One region of the Oricola indica genome, then DNA from elsewhere that is predicted to be linked to it. Evidence: predicted binding sites of a transcription regulator. Region 1 holds the regulator's gene; the other holds the start of a gene.

Region 1 (7,331 bases):
CCGACTACGAAGCACGGATCGACCGCTATTCGACTCCGGAGACGCGGACGGTCGAACAGCTTGTTTTCAGCGACGCGGCAAGCGCCGCCGCCGCCCATGAGCGCATCCTTGCCGGTCAGGCGTTCGAAGACGCCGTGACCGATGCGGGAAAGACCATGGATGATGCGCAACTCGGTACGCTTGCGAAGTCAGACCTTCCGGATCCGGCGGTTGCCGAAGCGGCGTTCGACCTTGCCCGTGCCGGTGACGTCTCCGGCGTCATCGACGGCGCATTCGGCCCCGTGATCGTGCGTGTCACGGCCATCACGCCGGAAACGGTCAAGCCTTTCGAGGAGGTCAGCGATGATATCCGGCGCGAACTGGCGCTGGTGACCGCCAATGATACGCTCCTCGATATCCACGACGCCTATGAAGATGCCCGTGCGGGTGGAGCGACCATGAAGGAAGCCGCGACCCGTCAGAAGCTCGAAATGCAAACGATCGAGGCAACCGATTCCCAGGGCCGCACACCATCCGGCGAGACACTGTCGACGATCCCCGAACAGGCCGATCTCATCGCAGCGGCCTTCGATTCCGAGGAAGGCGCCGAGAACCCGCCGATCAACGCGGCCGATTCCGGTTTTCTCTGGTACGAGGTGACAAAAGTGGAACCGTCCCGCGACAGGACATTCGACGAGGTCCGCGAGCGCGTGACGTCCGACTGGATTGCCGAGGAAACTGATCGGCGTATCGAGGAAAAGGCGAATGCGTTGGCCGAGCGGCTCGACGGCGGAGAGACCCTGTCCGAAATCGCTGAAGCCGAGGGTTTCACGGTTGAGTACAAATATGGCCTGCAGCGCGGCAAGAACGATGCCGAATTCGGTGCGAGCGGGATAGCGGAAGTCTTCGACGGCGGTCCCGACCACAAGGGATCGGTCGCATCGCCTTCGGGCAATGCACGCTACGTTTTCCGCGTCACCGGCGTTTCCCAGCCGGTGGGCGGAATCGAGACGCTCGGCGAAGGCGTGGCAGCCAACATCAAGTCCTCGATCGCCGATGACCTGCTTGACCAGATGGTGACCAAGCTGCAGACGGTTTTCACGGTTCAGGTGAACCAGAACGCGATTGCTCGCGCGCTGAGCACGCAATAGCGGAGCGCTTCATGGACAATCTGAAACCCTTCATCGCCAAGGTCGCCGACGGACAAGCGCTCTCGGCACAGGAGGCGCGCGACGCCTTCGGCGTGATGATGTCCGGAAATGCGACGCCGTCCCAGATCGGCGGGTTTCTCATGGCGCTGCGCGTGCGTGGCGAGACTGTCGACGAAATCACCGGTGCTGTCACCGTCATGCGCGAAAAGATGACCCGTGTCGCCGCCCCGAAAGGCGCGATCGACATCGTCGGCACAGGCGGCGACAATTCGGGCAGCTACAATGTCTCGACCTGTGCGGCGTTCATCGCCTGCGGCGCGGGCGCGACGATCGCGAAGCACGGCAATCGTTCGCTCTCCTCGAAGTCGGGCTCGGCGGAAGCACTTGGCGAACTTGGCTTCGATCTCGACGCCACGCCGCAAACCATCGGACGGTGTATCAGCGAGGGCGGCCTCGGCTTCATGTTCGCGCCGATGCACCATGCGGCCATGCGTCATGTCGGGCCGAGCCGCGTGGAGCTTGGGACGCGCACCATTTTCAACCTGCTTGGGCCGCTCTCCAATCCGGCCGGTGTCGAACGGCAGGTGGTGGGCGTCTTCGCGCCGCAATGGGTCGAACCGCTGGCGGAAGTCCTCAAGGCGCTTGGATCCAGCCATGTCTGGGTGGTTCACGGTGACGGGCTCGACGAGCTGACAACTGCCGGCACCACAAAAGTCTCGGAATTGAAGGATGGCGCCATATCGACCTTTGCGCTGACGCCGGAGGAACTGGGCCTGCCGCGTGTTTCGATCGACGATCTGAAGGGCGGAGATCCGAAGCACAATGCGGCGGCCTTGCGCGCCGTTCTGGAAGGCGAGAAAAATGCCTATCGGGACATCGCCTGCCTCAACGCCGCCGCCGGCCTCGTGGTCGCCGATCTTGCCACCGATCTTGCCGACGGCCTGTTGAAGGCGGCAGAGTCGATCGACAGCGGAAAGGCGCACTCCGTGATGGAACGCGCGGCTGCGATCTCCCGTGGCGAAACGGTTTAGGACAGTAGAACAAGTGTCTGATATCCTGCAGAAAATCGAAGCCTATAAGCGCGAGGAAATCGCTGCGGCGAAAGCGGCCTGCCCGTTGAACGAGGTCAAGTCGCGCCTGGCGGACATCGCGCCGCCTCGCGGGTTCCTCGCTGCCCTTCAAGCCCGCAAGGCCGCCGGCGAATTCGGCCTGATTGCCGAGATCAAGAAGGCGAGCCCTTCGAAAGGGCTGATCCGTCCCGACTTCGACCCGCCCGCATTGGCGACGGCTTACGAGCATGGCGGCGCGGCGTGCCTCTCGGTTCTGACGGACACCCCCTCTTTCCGGGGCGCGCCGGAATATCTGACGGCCGCGCGTGACGCGTGTTCGCTCCCGGCCCTTCGCAAGGACTTCATGTTCGAGCCATATCAGGTCTATGAGGCGAGGAGTTGGGGCGCCGACGCGATCCTCATCATCATGGCCTCGCTCTCCGACGACGAAGCGCGCGCACTCGAGGATACCGCTTTCGAACTCGGCATGGATGCACTCATCGAAGTCCATGACGAGGCCGAAACGGAACGGGCATTGAAGCTTTCCTCGAAGCTGCTCGGCGTCAACAACCGCAATCTGCGGACCTTTGAAGTCGATCTGGCGAACAGCGAGCGGCTCGCCTCCATGGTCACCGGGGACAGGCTGCTCGTCGGCGAAAGCGGCATTGTCACGCATGAGGATTGCCTGCGCCTTGAGCGATCAGGCATCTCGGCCTTCCTGGTCGGCGAAAGCCTCATGCGCCAGGACGACGTCACCGCCGCGACACGGCTCCTGCTGACCGGCGAAGCCTGCGCTAAACGGAAATCAGCCTGAGATGGCCGAAAGGGAAGCCGGCTCGCTGACTCATCTGGGCGCTGACGGTGCGGCCAACATGGTCGATGTCGCCAGCAAGGACGACACGGTGCGCGAAGCCGTCGCCGAAGGCCATGTCAGCATGACCGCCGAGACACTGGATGCGATTCTTTCGGGCAACGCCAAGAAGGGCGATGTCGTCTCGGTGGCGCGGATCGCGGGGATCATGGCGGCCAAGAAGACGCATGAACTCATCCCGCTTTGCCACCCCCTCATGCTGTCCAAGGTTTCGGTCGAGATAGAACCGGACCCCGCCCTGCCCGGATTTCGCGTCGAGGCGCTGGCGCGGCTGACCGGCAAGACCGGCGTCGAGATGGAAGCACTGACCGCGGTCTCCGTCGCCTGCCTGACGATCTACGACATGGCGAAAGCCATCGACAAGGGCATGGAGATCGGACCTGTCCGGCTGGTCTCCAAGACCGGGGGCAAGTCGGGCGAATGGACCCGGAGCGCACCTTGAGTGGACCCTTGATTCCCGTCGCGGAGGCTCGTGAACGGCTGCTGGCGGATGCCGCGCCGCTCGGTAGCGAGACTGTCGCGCTGAACGACGCCCACGGGCGCGTTCTTGCGGCCGACATCACGGCGCGTCGCACCCAGCCGCCGCAGGCCGTTTCCGCCATGGATGGCTATGCGGTGCGCGCTTCCGATATCGCGAATTCACCTGCCGATCTCGACCTGATCGGCGAAGCGGCTGCAGGTCATCCCTTTGAAGGCAAGGTCGGTGCGGGCCAGACCGTGCGGATCTTCACCGGAAGCGTCGTGCCCGGCGGCGCCGACACGGTGATGTTGCAGGAAAACGCGACCGTTCTCGCCGATGGCCGTATCCGCTCGAACCAGAGCGAACCGGCAGGACGCCATATTCGCGCCGCCGGCCTCGACTTCAAGCAGGGGCAATCCGTGCTTCCGGCCGGAAAGATGATCGATACCGGGGCGCTTTGCCTCGCGGCGGCGGCCAATCATCCTGAATTGCCTGTCATTCGAAAACCGCGCGTTGGCATTCTCGCGACCGGCGATGAATTGCTGCTGCCCGGCTCAGTGCCCGGTCCGGGCCAGATCATCGCATCGAACTCATACGGCGTCGCGGCGCTTGCGCGCGAAGCCGGCGGCGATGCCATCGATCTCGGCATCGTCGCGGATCGGGAAGCGGATCTTGCCGACAGGCTGGACCGCGCGGTCGCCGATGAGCTCGATATACTGGTGACCCTTGGCGGCGCATCTGTCGGCGATCATGACCTCGTCCAGAAGGTATTCGTCGCACGCGGGATGGAACTCGACTTCTGGCGGATCGCCATGCGCCCGGGCAAGCCGCTGATGTTCGGCCGTCTCGGTGACATGCGCATTCTCGGCCTGCCGGGCAATCCTGTCTCGGCAATGGTCTGCGCCATCCTGTTTCTCCGGCCGCTTCTCGAAAAGCTCGGAGGGCGGAATTTCGCGCAACGGCGCGTGCCGGCGGTTCTCGATGCGCCGATGCGCGAGAACGACCGCCGCGAGGATTATGTGCGCGCGGCGACATACCGCGCCGAATCAGGTGAACTCCACGTCACCCCCTTCCCCGTTCAGGATTCCTCGATGATCAGCACTTTTGCGCGCTCCGACGCGCTGATCATACGACCGCCGCACGCGGCTTCGGCGGCCATTGGCGACACGGTGGAAATATTGGAGCTTAAATAGCCCGGCGCTTAAACGATTGTTAAACGCTTGCAGAACACATATGGAACAGATAATGTCCGTTCTGTGTTTGTTTATATTTGATTCTGCGAGGGCGCGATGCTGACACGCAAACAACTCGATCTCCTGATGTTCATCAATGAGCGTCTGAAGGAGTCCGGCGTGCCGCCATCCTTCGACGAAATGAAGGAAGCGCTGAACCTCGCCTCGAAGTCCGGAATTCACCGCCTGATCACCGCGCTGGAAGAGCGCGGGTTTATTCGCAGGCTTCCGAATCGCGCTCGTGCTCTGGAGGTAATCCGGCTGCCCGACAGCCTGACGCCCGGCGCGGGTCAACGGCGTGGTTTTTCGCCCAGTGTCATCCAGGGAAGTCTTGGGAGACCAGCGCCGGAACCGAAGCCGGCTCCGCGACCCGTCAAAGCAAATGATGCGGACGGCCCGATCCCGATCCCCGTCATGGGCAAGATCGCGGCCGGCGTGCCGATTTCCGCCATCGAACACCAGACGCGCTCGATTTCGCTTCCGCCGGACATGATTGGCGCAGGCGAGCATTACGCGCTTGAGGTCGAGGGCGATTCGATGATCGAGGCCGGTATCTTCAGCGGCGATACGGCGATCATCAAGAAGAGCGATACCGCCAATGCGGGCGACATAATCGTGGCACTCGTGGACGACGAGGAAGCGACGCTGAAACGTTTCCGCCGCAAGGGCGCCTCGATCGCGCTCGAAGCGGCGAATCCGGCCTACGAGACCCGTATCTTCGGACCCGACCGCGTTCGCGTGCAGGGTCGGCTCGTCGGTCTCATTCGCCGCTACTGACGCTATCGCCGATCGGCAAGGTCGCGTGCGGCACGCGAATAGCGGCGGTGATCCAGCCATGGCCTGACGGGTCCTGGAAGCGCATGCGTGATCTTGACTTGGCCACCGGGCGCGAGACGGATTTCAGCCGTTCCATTCAAGGCCAGCGTTTGCGCGGAAAGAACGGGCGTGCCGTCGGCGCAGGTTTTTGGCGACGGCGCCTTGGCGAAGATCACCAGATCGTATTCGCGGCATAGCGTTTCGAGGCTCGAACCGGACATCCTCAAGTCTTCGAAGGCCGCCGATACATAGCCAATTCGCGCGGGCGCACGCGCATTGCCGGCCTGTGCGCTGCAGATCGTCTTATCGCATGTCATGACCGCAGACTCGTCGGGTTTGATGAAATCGGTCGCCCGATAGGCCTGCTGCCACAACTCCATCGTGAAAGCGTTCGGACGTTCCCGATTGGTATGCAGGCGGACGGCATCTGCCTGCGCCTGGATCAACGCAAACTGGCGACCGTCTTCGGACATGACAGCGACCGGAGGCGACGTAGCGGACCAGACGATGAACCCTGCCCCGAAGAACGGCAGCGACAGCCATCGCAGGCGGGTCGTCAGCAGGCACAGTATCACAAGTCCCAATGACAGCAGTCCAAGCGCCGCGGCCGGCATCTGTCCGGTCGCAAGCGGCGGATGCATAGCCGCGACACGTTCGGCGATGGCGATTACCAGCCCCACCGCCCATGCCATCGCCTTGAAGAGGTAGACATGCAGGCCGAACGGCATGACGACCATGGCGGCGACCGCAAGCGGCATGACCAGGATTGTCACGACGGGCATGGCGGCCAGATTTGCGAGCAAGCCATAGGGCGCGACCCGCCCGAAATGATAGGATGCGAACAGTCCAGTCGCGGCCCCGGCGACCAGCGATGTCACGGCTATTCCGAACGCATAGCGCGACAGGGTGACAAGACCGGCGATGAACGGTCCCCTCTCCGTTCGTTCCGTTTGCCGCCTCTCGCGCCTGTTGGTCCAATCCTGCCAGCCGCCATAGACAGCAATCAGCGCTGCGGTTGCGGCAAACGACATCTGGAACCCGGGACCCGTCACCTCATGCGGTGCGATTGCCATGACAAGCAGGCCCGCCAGTGCCAGATTGCGCATGGTCACGGCGTTCCGGTCGAATGTCAGCGCCAACAGCATGATGGCGAGCATTGCGAAAGAGCGTTGGGTGGCGACGCCGGCGCCTGCGAGGAACAGGTAGAACCCCGTAGCGGCAAGCGCACCGGCTGCCGCATATTTCTTCACGGGGCGGCGTGCCGACCACTCGGGAGCGAAGGCGAACCCGAGCCGCAGCGTCGCCATCACCGTTGCCGCGACAAGCGCCATGTGGAGGCCGGAAATCGACAGGATGTGAGCCAGCCCGGAGACGCGGAGCGCTTCGGTCACGCTTTCCGGAATACCGGACTTGTTTCCCGTCACAAGAGCCGCGGCGACGGCGCCTTCCCGTCCCGGTGCGGATCGCTGGATCTCCCGGCTGATCGCAAGGCGCGCACGCTCGACAGCCGTTGCGAGGCTTTTCATGCCCCATGATTGCGCCGGTATTTCAATCGGATCAGGATGGCCGAGAAAGAAGCCGTTGGCGCCGAGGCCGTCGTAAAAGGCATGGAAACCGAAATCGTAGCCACCAGGATGGAAAGGGCCGGAGGGCGACGTCAGTCGGACGAGCCCTTTTATCCCGCCTCCCACCTCGAAACCCTCGGCCGATCCCGGTGCGGTCACACGAACGCGATCCGGCGCATAATAGAGGGCCGGTCGCTCGGTTTTCAGC
Region 2 (7,331 bases), 200 kb from region 1:
ACTTGACGAGGCCGGCGTCCTCGACCTTCTTCATGTTGAACTGCGTGACCGGCATGTCCGAACGCGGATCGGAATACATCGGCACCAATTGCCAAAGCGGCCGGTCGCCGATGACGATGCCGGCGGCGTGGGTCGAGGCGTGCCGGTAAAGGCCTTCGAGCTTCAGGGCCATGTCGAGCAGTCGTCCGACGATGGGCTCCTTTTCCTTTTCCTCCTCGAATTTCGGTTCTTCCTCGATCGCCTTGCCGAGCGGCGTGGGATTGGCCGGATTGTTCGGGACGAGCTTGCACAGCCGGTCGACCTGTCCATAGGGCATTTCCAGCACGCGGCCGACGTCGCGCAGCACGGCGCGCGCCTGCAGCGTTCCGAAGGTGATGATCTGGCCGACCTGCTCGCGTCCGTATTTCTCCTGGACGTAGCGGATCACCTCCTCGCGCCGGTCCTGGCAGAAGTCGATGTCGAAGTCCGGCATCGAGACGCGATCCGGGTTGAGGAAGCGCTCGAAAAGCAGCGAGAAACGCAGCGGATCGACATCGGTGATCGTCAGCGCCCATGCGACGAGCGAACCCGCGCCGGATCCGCGACCCGGACCGACCGGAATATCGTGCGCCTTCGCCCATTTGATGAAGTCGGAGACGATCAGGAAGTAGCCCGGGAACTGCATCGTCTCGATGATGTTGAGTTCGTATTCCAGCCGCTCGTCATATTCGCTGCGCTCGTATCCCTCGCTCATGCCCTGCTCGCGTATCCGCTTCTCGAGGCCCTCCCGCGCCTGGCGACGCAGTTCATCGGCTTCGGCGGCGACCGCTTCCTGGTGGCTGACGCCCTCGGAGGCCGCGAAGCGCGGCAGGATCGGCTTGCGGTTTTGCGGGTAATAGGAACAGCGCCGCGCGATCTCGACGGTGTTCTCGACCGCCTCGGGCAGATCGGCAAAGAGCGCGATCATCTCGGCTTCCGGCTTCAGCCAGTGATCGGGTGTCAATTGCCGGCGGTCGTCGATCGACAGAAGAGAGCCCTCCGCGATGGCGATCAGGGCGTCATGCGCCTCGAAATCGTCGGGCTTGAGAAAGAACGCCTCGTTGGTCGCGACAAGCGGCACGAGATGCCTGTAGGCCAGGTCGACGCTTCCCTGTTCGATCGCGCGGTCATATCCCTTGTGACGCTGCAACTCGATATACAGGCGGTCTCCGTAGATGTCCTTGAGGGCCAGTAGACGTTGCTCGGCGATCGGCTGATGCCCGTCGGCAATCATGCGCCCGATCGGACCGAGCGGGCCGCCGCTCAGGCAGATCACGCCCTCGGCGCGGTCCTTCAGCCAGTCGAAGCGCAACTGCGCGCGCGCACCCTCCTCCGTGTCGAGATAGGATTTGGAGACGAGCTCAACGAGGTTCGAATAACCGGCTTCCGTTGCGGCGATCAGCACCACGTTCTCGGTCTGGCGAATAGGGGACGTGCGGCCGCTGCCAGAGCGCGGCGTGGCGAGATCGCCGTCGAAGACGAGATCGAGCTGGCAGCCGATGATTGGCTGAATCCCGTCGCCCGACGCCTTCTGCGCGAATTCCAGCGCACCGAACAGGTTGCCGCTGTCGGCAATGCCGATGGCCGGCATGCGGTTCGTCTCGGCAAAGCCGATGATCTTCTTCAGCGGCAATGCGCCTTCGAGAAGCGAATAGGCCGAGTGGACGCGCAGATGGATAAAGCCGGGCGCGGCCGAAGCCGCCTGCTCGTCATGCTTGTCCGACTGTTGTCCGGCCATGGTCCGTTCCGCTCTCTGGTGATTTGATCGCGGCTCCGGCGAGTCGCGTTTCACCAACTATGGGAGGCCGGAACGGCGCGGTCCAGCCTTGCCGGAAACCATTCCCGGCATGGCTGTGGAAAGCATGAAGTCAGAGCGCGTTCACGCAGATCGAAAAGGTCGCGATGAAGGCAGCGATGGAAACGAAAGAGGCGATGTCACGGACGATGGAAGTCATGGTTTTGTCTCCTTGTTTTGTGTCTGTCTTCTTTATGTTTGTGTTTTGTTCTCTTTTCAAGGGAAAAGAGTCCTATCGCCACGAACGGGGAATCCTCGGTTAACGAGCAGTTAAAGGCGGATCAGCCGGTAAAGGGAACAATCTGCCCGTCGGCAAGCGTGACCACGCGGTCCATGCGTTCGGCAAGCGCGTGATTATGCGTCGCGACCAGCGCCGACAGGCCCGACTGGCGTGCGAGCGCGGCCAGCGCCTCGAAGACATAGCCCGAGGTTTCGGGATCGAGATTGCCGGTCGGTTCGTCGGCCAGCAGGACGAGCGGCGCATTGGCAACCGCGCGCGCTATGGCGACGCGCTGCTGTTCGCCGCCGGAGAGTTCGGCCGGGCGGTGTTCCGCGCGCGGTCCGATGCGAAGATAGTCGAGCAACTGGCGCGCCCGCGTCTCCGCCTCGCTCTTCGCCAGCCCCCGGATCATCTGCGGGATCATGACATTCTCCAGCGCCGAGAATTCCGGCAGGAGATGGTGGAACTGGTAGACGAAGCCGATATCGTTGCGGCGCCGTGCCGTGCGCTCCGCGTCGCTGAGTGTCCCGCAGCCGGTGTCTGCGATGTAGACCTCGCCCTCGTCCGGGCGCTCCAGAAGGCCCGCGAGATGCAGAAGCGTCGACTTGCCGGCGCCCGACGGCGCGACCATCGCCACCATCTCTCCAGCCCGCAACTCGAAGTCGGCGCCCTTGAGAATTTCGAGCAGATGGTCGCCTTCCTTGTAGGCGCGATGCACGCCCGTCAGGCGCAGTACGGTGCTGTCGCCGGCCATCACTCGTACCTCAACGCTTCGACGGGATCGAGCTTGGCGGCGCGCCATGCCGGCAGGATCGCGGCGAGGAAGGAAAGGCTGAGCGAGAGAACCACCACGGCCAGCGTCTCGTAGGGATTCATCTTCGCCGGTATCTCGCTGAGAAAGCGGATCGTCGGGTCCCAGACATCCGCGCCGGCCATCCAGTTCATTAGCCGCTGGATGCCCTTGATGTTCCAGCACACCAGCAGCCCGAGCACGAAGCCGGTCGCCGTGCCGACGAAACCGACGCCGATACCGGCCATAATGAAGATGCGCATGATAGAGGCCTGCGTCGCCCCCATGGTGCGCAGGATCGCAACGCCCCGCGCCTTTTCCTTCACCATCATGATCAGGCTCGCGATGATGTTCAGCGAGGCGACCAGAACCACGATCGACAGGATCAGGAACATCGCGTTGCGCTCGATGATCAGCGCCGAGAAGAAGGCCTGGTTGCGCTGCCGCCAGTCGGACATCAGGATCGGCCGCTCGGCCGCCGCCTCGATCAGCGGCCGGTAGGAATCCACGGCGTCGGGGTCATCGACGAACAGTTCGATGACCTGCGCCTCGCCCTCGACATTGAAATAGAGCTGGGCTTCCTCGAGCGGCATGAAGATGATCGAGCTGTCATATTCCGACATGCCCATCTCGAAGATCGCGCGCACGGGATAGGATTTCACGCGCGGCGTCGTGCCGAAGGGCGTCACATCGCCTTCCGGCGAGATGACCTTGATCAGGTCGCCTGTCACGAGGCCGAGATTGAGCGCCATGCGCGTGCCGATCGCGACACCGTCGCCTGTCAGGTAGGATTCGATCGATCCTTCCTTGATGTTTCCGGCGATGGAATCGAGCTTGACGAAATCCGCACCGCGCACGCCGCGCACGAGAACGCCCGCCCCCGCGCCGACATTGCCGGTCGCCAGCGCCTGGCCCTCGACGATGGGCATCGCCATCTTCACGCCGGGCACACCCGACACGCGATCCGACACTGCCTCGTAATCGTCCAGCGGCCGTTCGATGGCCGAGATCACGAGATGTCCGTTCAGTCCGAGAATGCGGTCAAGCAATTCCCCGCGGAAACCATTCATCACCGCCATGACGATGATCAGCGCCGCCACGCCCAGCGTCACGCCGATCAGCGAGATCAGGGTCACGATGGAAACGGCCGCTTCCTTGCGGCGCGGCTTCAGGTAGCGCCACGCCACCAGCCTTTCGAAGGCGGAAAACGGGCGCGCATTGCCGTTGCGCTGCGCGGACGGGGTTGTTTCGGTGGGGCTTTCGGCCACTGCGGTCACGCGGTCAGCCTCTGCCTGTGAGCATGTTGACGGCTGCTTCGGGCGTCACTTCCTGGCGCTCGCCGGTCTTGCGGTTCTTGACCTCGACAACGCCGTTGCCGACGCCGCGCGGGCCAACGACCACCTGCCAGGGCAGCCCGATCAGGTCCATCGCCGCGAATTTGGCTCCGGCCCGGTCGTCCGTGTCATCGAGAAGCGGGTCGACCCCGGCTTTGGTCAGCGCCGCATAGACCTGATCGGACACGCCGTCGCAGCCGGCATCGCCGGGCTTCATGTTGACGATGGCCGCACCGAAGGGCGCGACACTTTCCGGCCAGATGATTCCATTGTCGTCATGGGAGGCCTCGATGATGGCGCCGATAAGGCGCGTCGGGCCGATGCCGTAGGAGCCCATCGAGACATTGTGCTGCTTGCCATCCGGGCCGGTCACGGCCGCGCCCATCGGTTCGGAATATTTCGTGCCGAAATGGAAGATATGGCCAACCTCGATGCCCCGCGCGGACAGGCGCTCGGCTTCCGGCGTCTTCGCCCATTCGGCCTCGTCATGCATCTCGTCGGTCGCCGCATAGGGCGTCGTCCACTTCTCGACGATGGACGCCATCTGCGCGTCGTCGTGGAAATCGACATTGGCGCCGGGCACGTCCAGCTCCAGATAATCGCGGTGGCAGAAAACCTCCGACTCACCGGTCTCGGCGAGCACGATGAACTCGTGGCTGAGGTCGCCGCCAATCGGTCCGGTGTCTGCGCGCATCGGGATCGATTTCAGGCCGCAGCGGTCGAAGGTGCGCAGATAGGCGACGAACATGCGGTTATACGCCGCGCGCGCGCCCTCGAAATCGAGATCGAAAGAATAAGCGTCCTTCATCAGGAACTCGCGCCCGCGCATGACGCCGAAGCGCGGCCGCACCTCGTCACGGAACTTCCACTGAATGTGGTAGAGATTGAGCGGAAGGTCCTTGTAGGAGCGCACATAGGACCGAAAAATATCGGTGACCATTTCCTCGTTGGTCGGGCCGAACAACATCGCGCGATCATGCCGGTCGCGTATGCGCAGCATTTCCTGACCGTAATCATTATACCGTCCGCTCTCAATCCACAGATCGGCAGGTTGGACGGTCGGCATCAGGATCTCGATAGCGCCGGCCCGGTTCTGCTCCTCGCGGATGATGTTGCAGACCTTGTCCAGCACCTTCTTGCCGAGTGGCAGCATAGAATAGATGCCGGCAGCCTGCTGGCGGATCATGCCGGCGCGCAGCATAAGGCGATGGGAAACGATCTCGGCTTCCTTGGGATTTTCCTTCAAAAGCGGCAGGAAATAACGCGACAGACGCATGGGCTGATTCCAGAATCGAAGTGTTGGGGTAAGGCAAGAATCGGGCGCAATTCCGGCATTACGGCCGCCTTCATAAGCGCTTCGCCCGCAAATTGAAACGGTTGTGGCGCGCCGTTTTGACGCCGGATGAAACTCCATGGGCAATACGACGCATAACCAATGCAATTTTTTCGGTGACAAGGGGCGAAAGCATTGCTACGTAAGACGCTGGCTCGAACCGGGCATACCCGGCCGAGCTAACGAACGTGGTCAAAGTCTTGGGAGGAATGGATTTTCCGCGCTCGCATGTCGAGCTGCGACACTGCCACGGCAGCGGATGAAAATCGGGCCCGTTCTGAGTGGCAGGGTGCAAACCCTGCCACTTAATTTTTTTCAGCCTTGGCTTTTCTTCAGATCAACGGAATTCGGGCACGATCCGCGGCAGGTCGTCGACGCTGTATCCCATCACCGCCGTGACGTAATAAAACAGCCCGAAGATCACGAGCGAGATGACCGTGGTCATCGCCATCTTCTTGCCGAGCGCCGGTTTCGCCGGCGCGCCATGTTCCGTGCCGAGCGTGATGTCGTTCTCCTCCACCTGGCTGCGCACGCCGATCGGCAGCATCATGAAGAGCACGATCCACCAGATGATGAAGTAGATTGCGAGGGCGGAAATCACGTTCACGGTCGGCGCCTATACCTGTTCGAGTTCGATCAGCGTGCCGTCGAAGTCCTTGGGGTGGAGGAACAGCACCGGCTTGCCATGCGCGCCGGTCTTCGGCTCGCCGTCTCCCAGCACCCGCACGCCGTCGCTCTTGAGCGCATCGCGCGCGGCGAGGATGTCGTCGACCTCGTAGCACATGTGGTGAATGCCGCCCGACGGGTTCTTTGCCAGGAAGGCGGCGATCGGCGAATTCTCGCCGAGCGGCTCCAGCAATTCGGTCTTGGTGTTGGCCAGTTCGACGAAGACCACCGTCACGCCGTGTTCGGGCAATGCCTGCGGCTCCGATACCGTCGCGCCGAGAACGGTGCTGTACTTGTTGGCCGCCGCGGCCAGATCGGGCACGGCGATGGCGACGTGGTTCAAACGTCCAAGCATGACAGTCTCCAATAATCCGGTCCGGGGCTGATACCCCGATCAGGCGCTGGATACGAGTACGCTGACCAGCGGCTTCTTGCCCCAGGCATTGCGCGCCGCGGAACGGACCGCGCCATGCACCGCGCGTTCGACCAGTTCGAGGTCGCGCCGGCGGGCCCGGGGAATGCTCTCGAAAGCTTCGACGGCGGCGTCGAACATCAGGTCTTCGATATCCTCGCCCCGCGCGTCCACCTGCGGCACCCCGATCGCGACGAGGTCGGGATCGGCGGCCAGTTCACGCTGCTTGTTCAACACGATTGAGACCGCGACATGGCCGGCAAAGGACAATCTGCGCCGGTCGCCGACACCGAGGTCGTCGCCGCTGCCGATCAAGAGCCCGTCCTTGTAGATCTCGCCATGCGGAATGTCGGCGATGATTTCCGGATCGCCGGGCGCGAGCCGGACAAGGTCGCCATTGCGCGCGGGCACGACGTCGCGGATGCCGCATTCGCTCATCAGCTTCGCATGCGCCGACAAATGCGCCGCCTCGCCATGCACCGGCACGCCGATGGCGGGCCGCGTCCACTTGTACATCGACCGCAATTCGTTGCGGCGCGGATGGCCGGACACATGCACCAGCGCGTCACGGTCCTCGATGATCTCGATCCCCATGTCGATCAGCCGGTTCTGCGTCTCGATCACCGCCTTCTCGTTGCCGGGAATCATGCGCGAGGAATAAACCACGGTATCGCCAGACGTCAGCGCCACGTCGCGCATCTCGTCGCGCGAGAGCTTCGCCAGCGCGGCGCGCGGCTCGCCCTGCGACCCGGTCAGGATGATG

What was found. The regulator LexA, encoded in region 1, represses DNA repair genes until DNA is damaged. The targets are predictions, from matches to a motif close to TGTTCNNNNTGTGTTCNG.
Region 2: dnaE (DNA polymerase III subunit alpha) is a predicted target of LexA. The motif match lies at 2,009-2,026, and genes of this name have one in related genera.

What each region holds. Positions count from the first base shown of each region.
Region 1 covers NZ_OZ245747.1:3,038,419-3,045,749, forward strand. Annotated here, with positions in the region: gene ACQK2M_RS15210 (peptidyl-prolyl cis-trans isomerase) at 1-1,130, shown strand, start outside; gene trpD (anthranilate phosphoribosyltransferase) at 1,142-2,161, shown strand; gene trpC (indole-3-glycerol phosphate synthase TrpC) at 2,175-2,993, shown strand; gene moaC (cyclic pyranopterin monophosphate synthase MoaC) at 2,995-3,492, shown strand; gene glp (gephyrin-like molybdotransferase Glp) at 3,489-4,703, shown strand; gene lexA (transcriptional repressor LexA) at 4,800-5,519, shown strand; gene ACQK2M_RS15240 (ComEC/Rec2 family competence protein) at 5,522-7,331, opposite strand, start outside.
Region 2 covers NZ_OZ245747.1:3,242,731-3,250,061, forward strand. Annotated here, with positions in the region: gene dnaE (DNA polymerase III subunit alpha) at 1-1,756, opposite strand, end outside; gene ACQK2M_RS16315 (ABC transporter ATP-binding protein) at 2,095-2,787, opposite strand; gene ACQK2M_RS16320 (lipoprotein-releasing ABC transporter permease subunit) at 2,787-4,100, opposite strand; gene proS (proline--tRNA ligase) at 4,105-5,433, opposite strand; gene ACQK2M_RS16330 (DUF1467 family protein) at 5,828-6,097, opposite strand; gene mce (methylmalonyl-CoA epimerase) at 6,107-6,511, opposite strand; gene ACQK2M_RS16340 (ribonuclease J) at 6,551-7,331, opposite strand, start outside.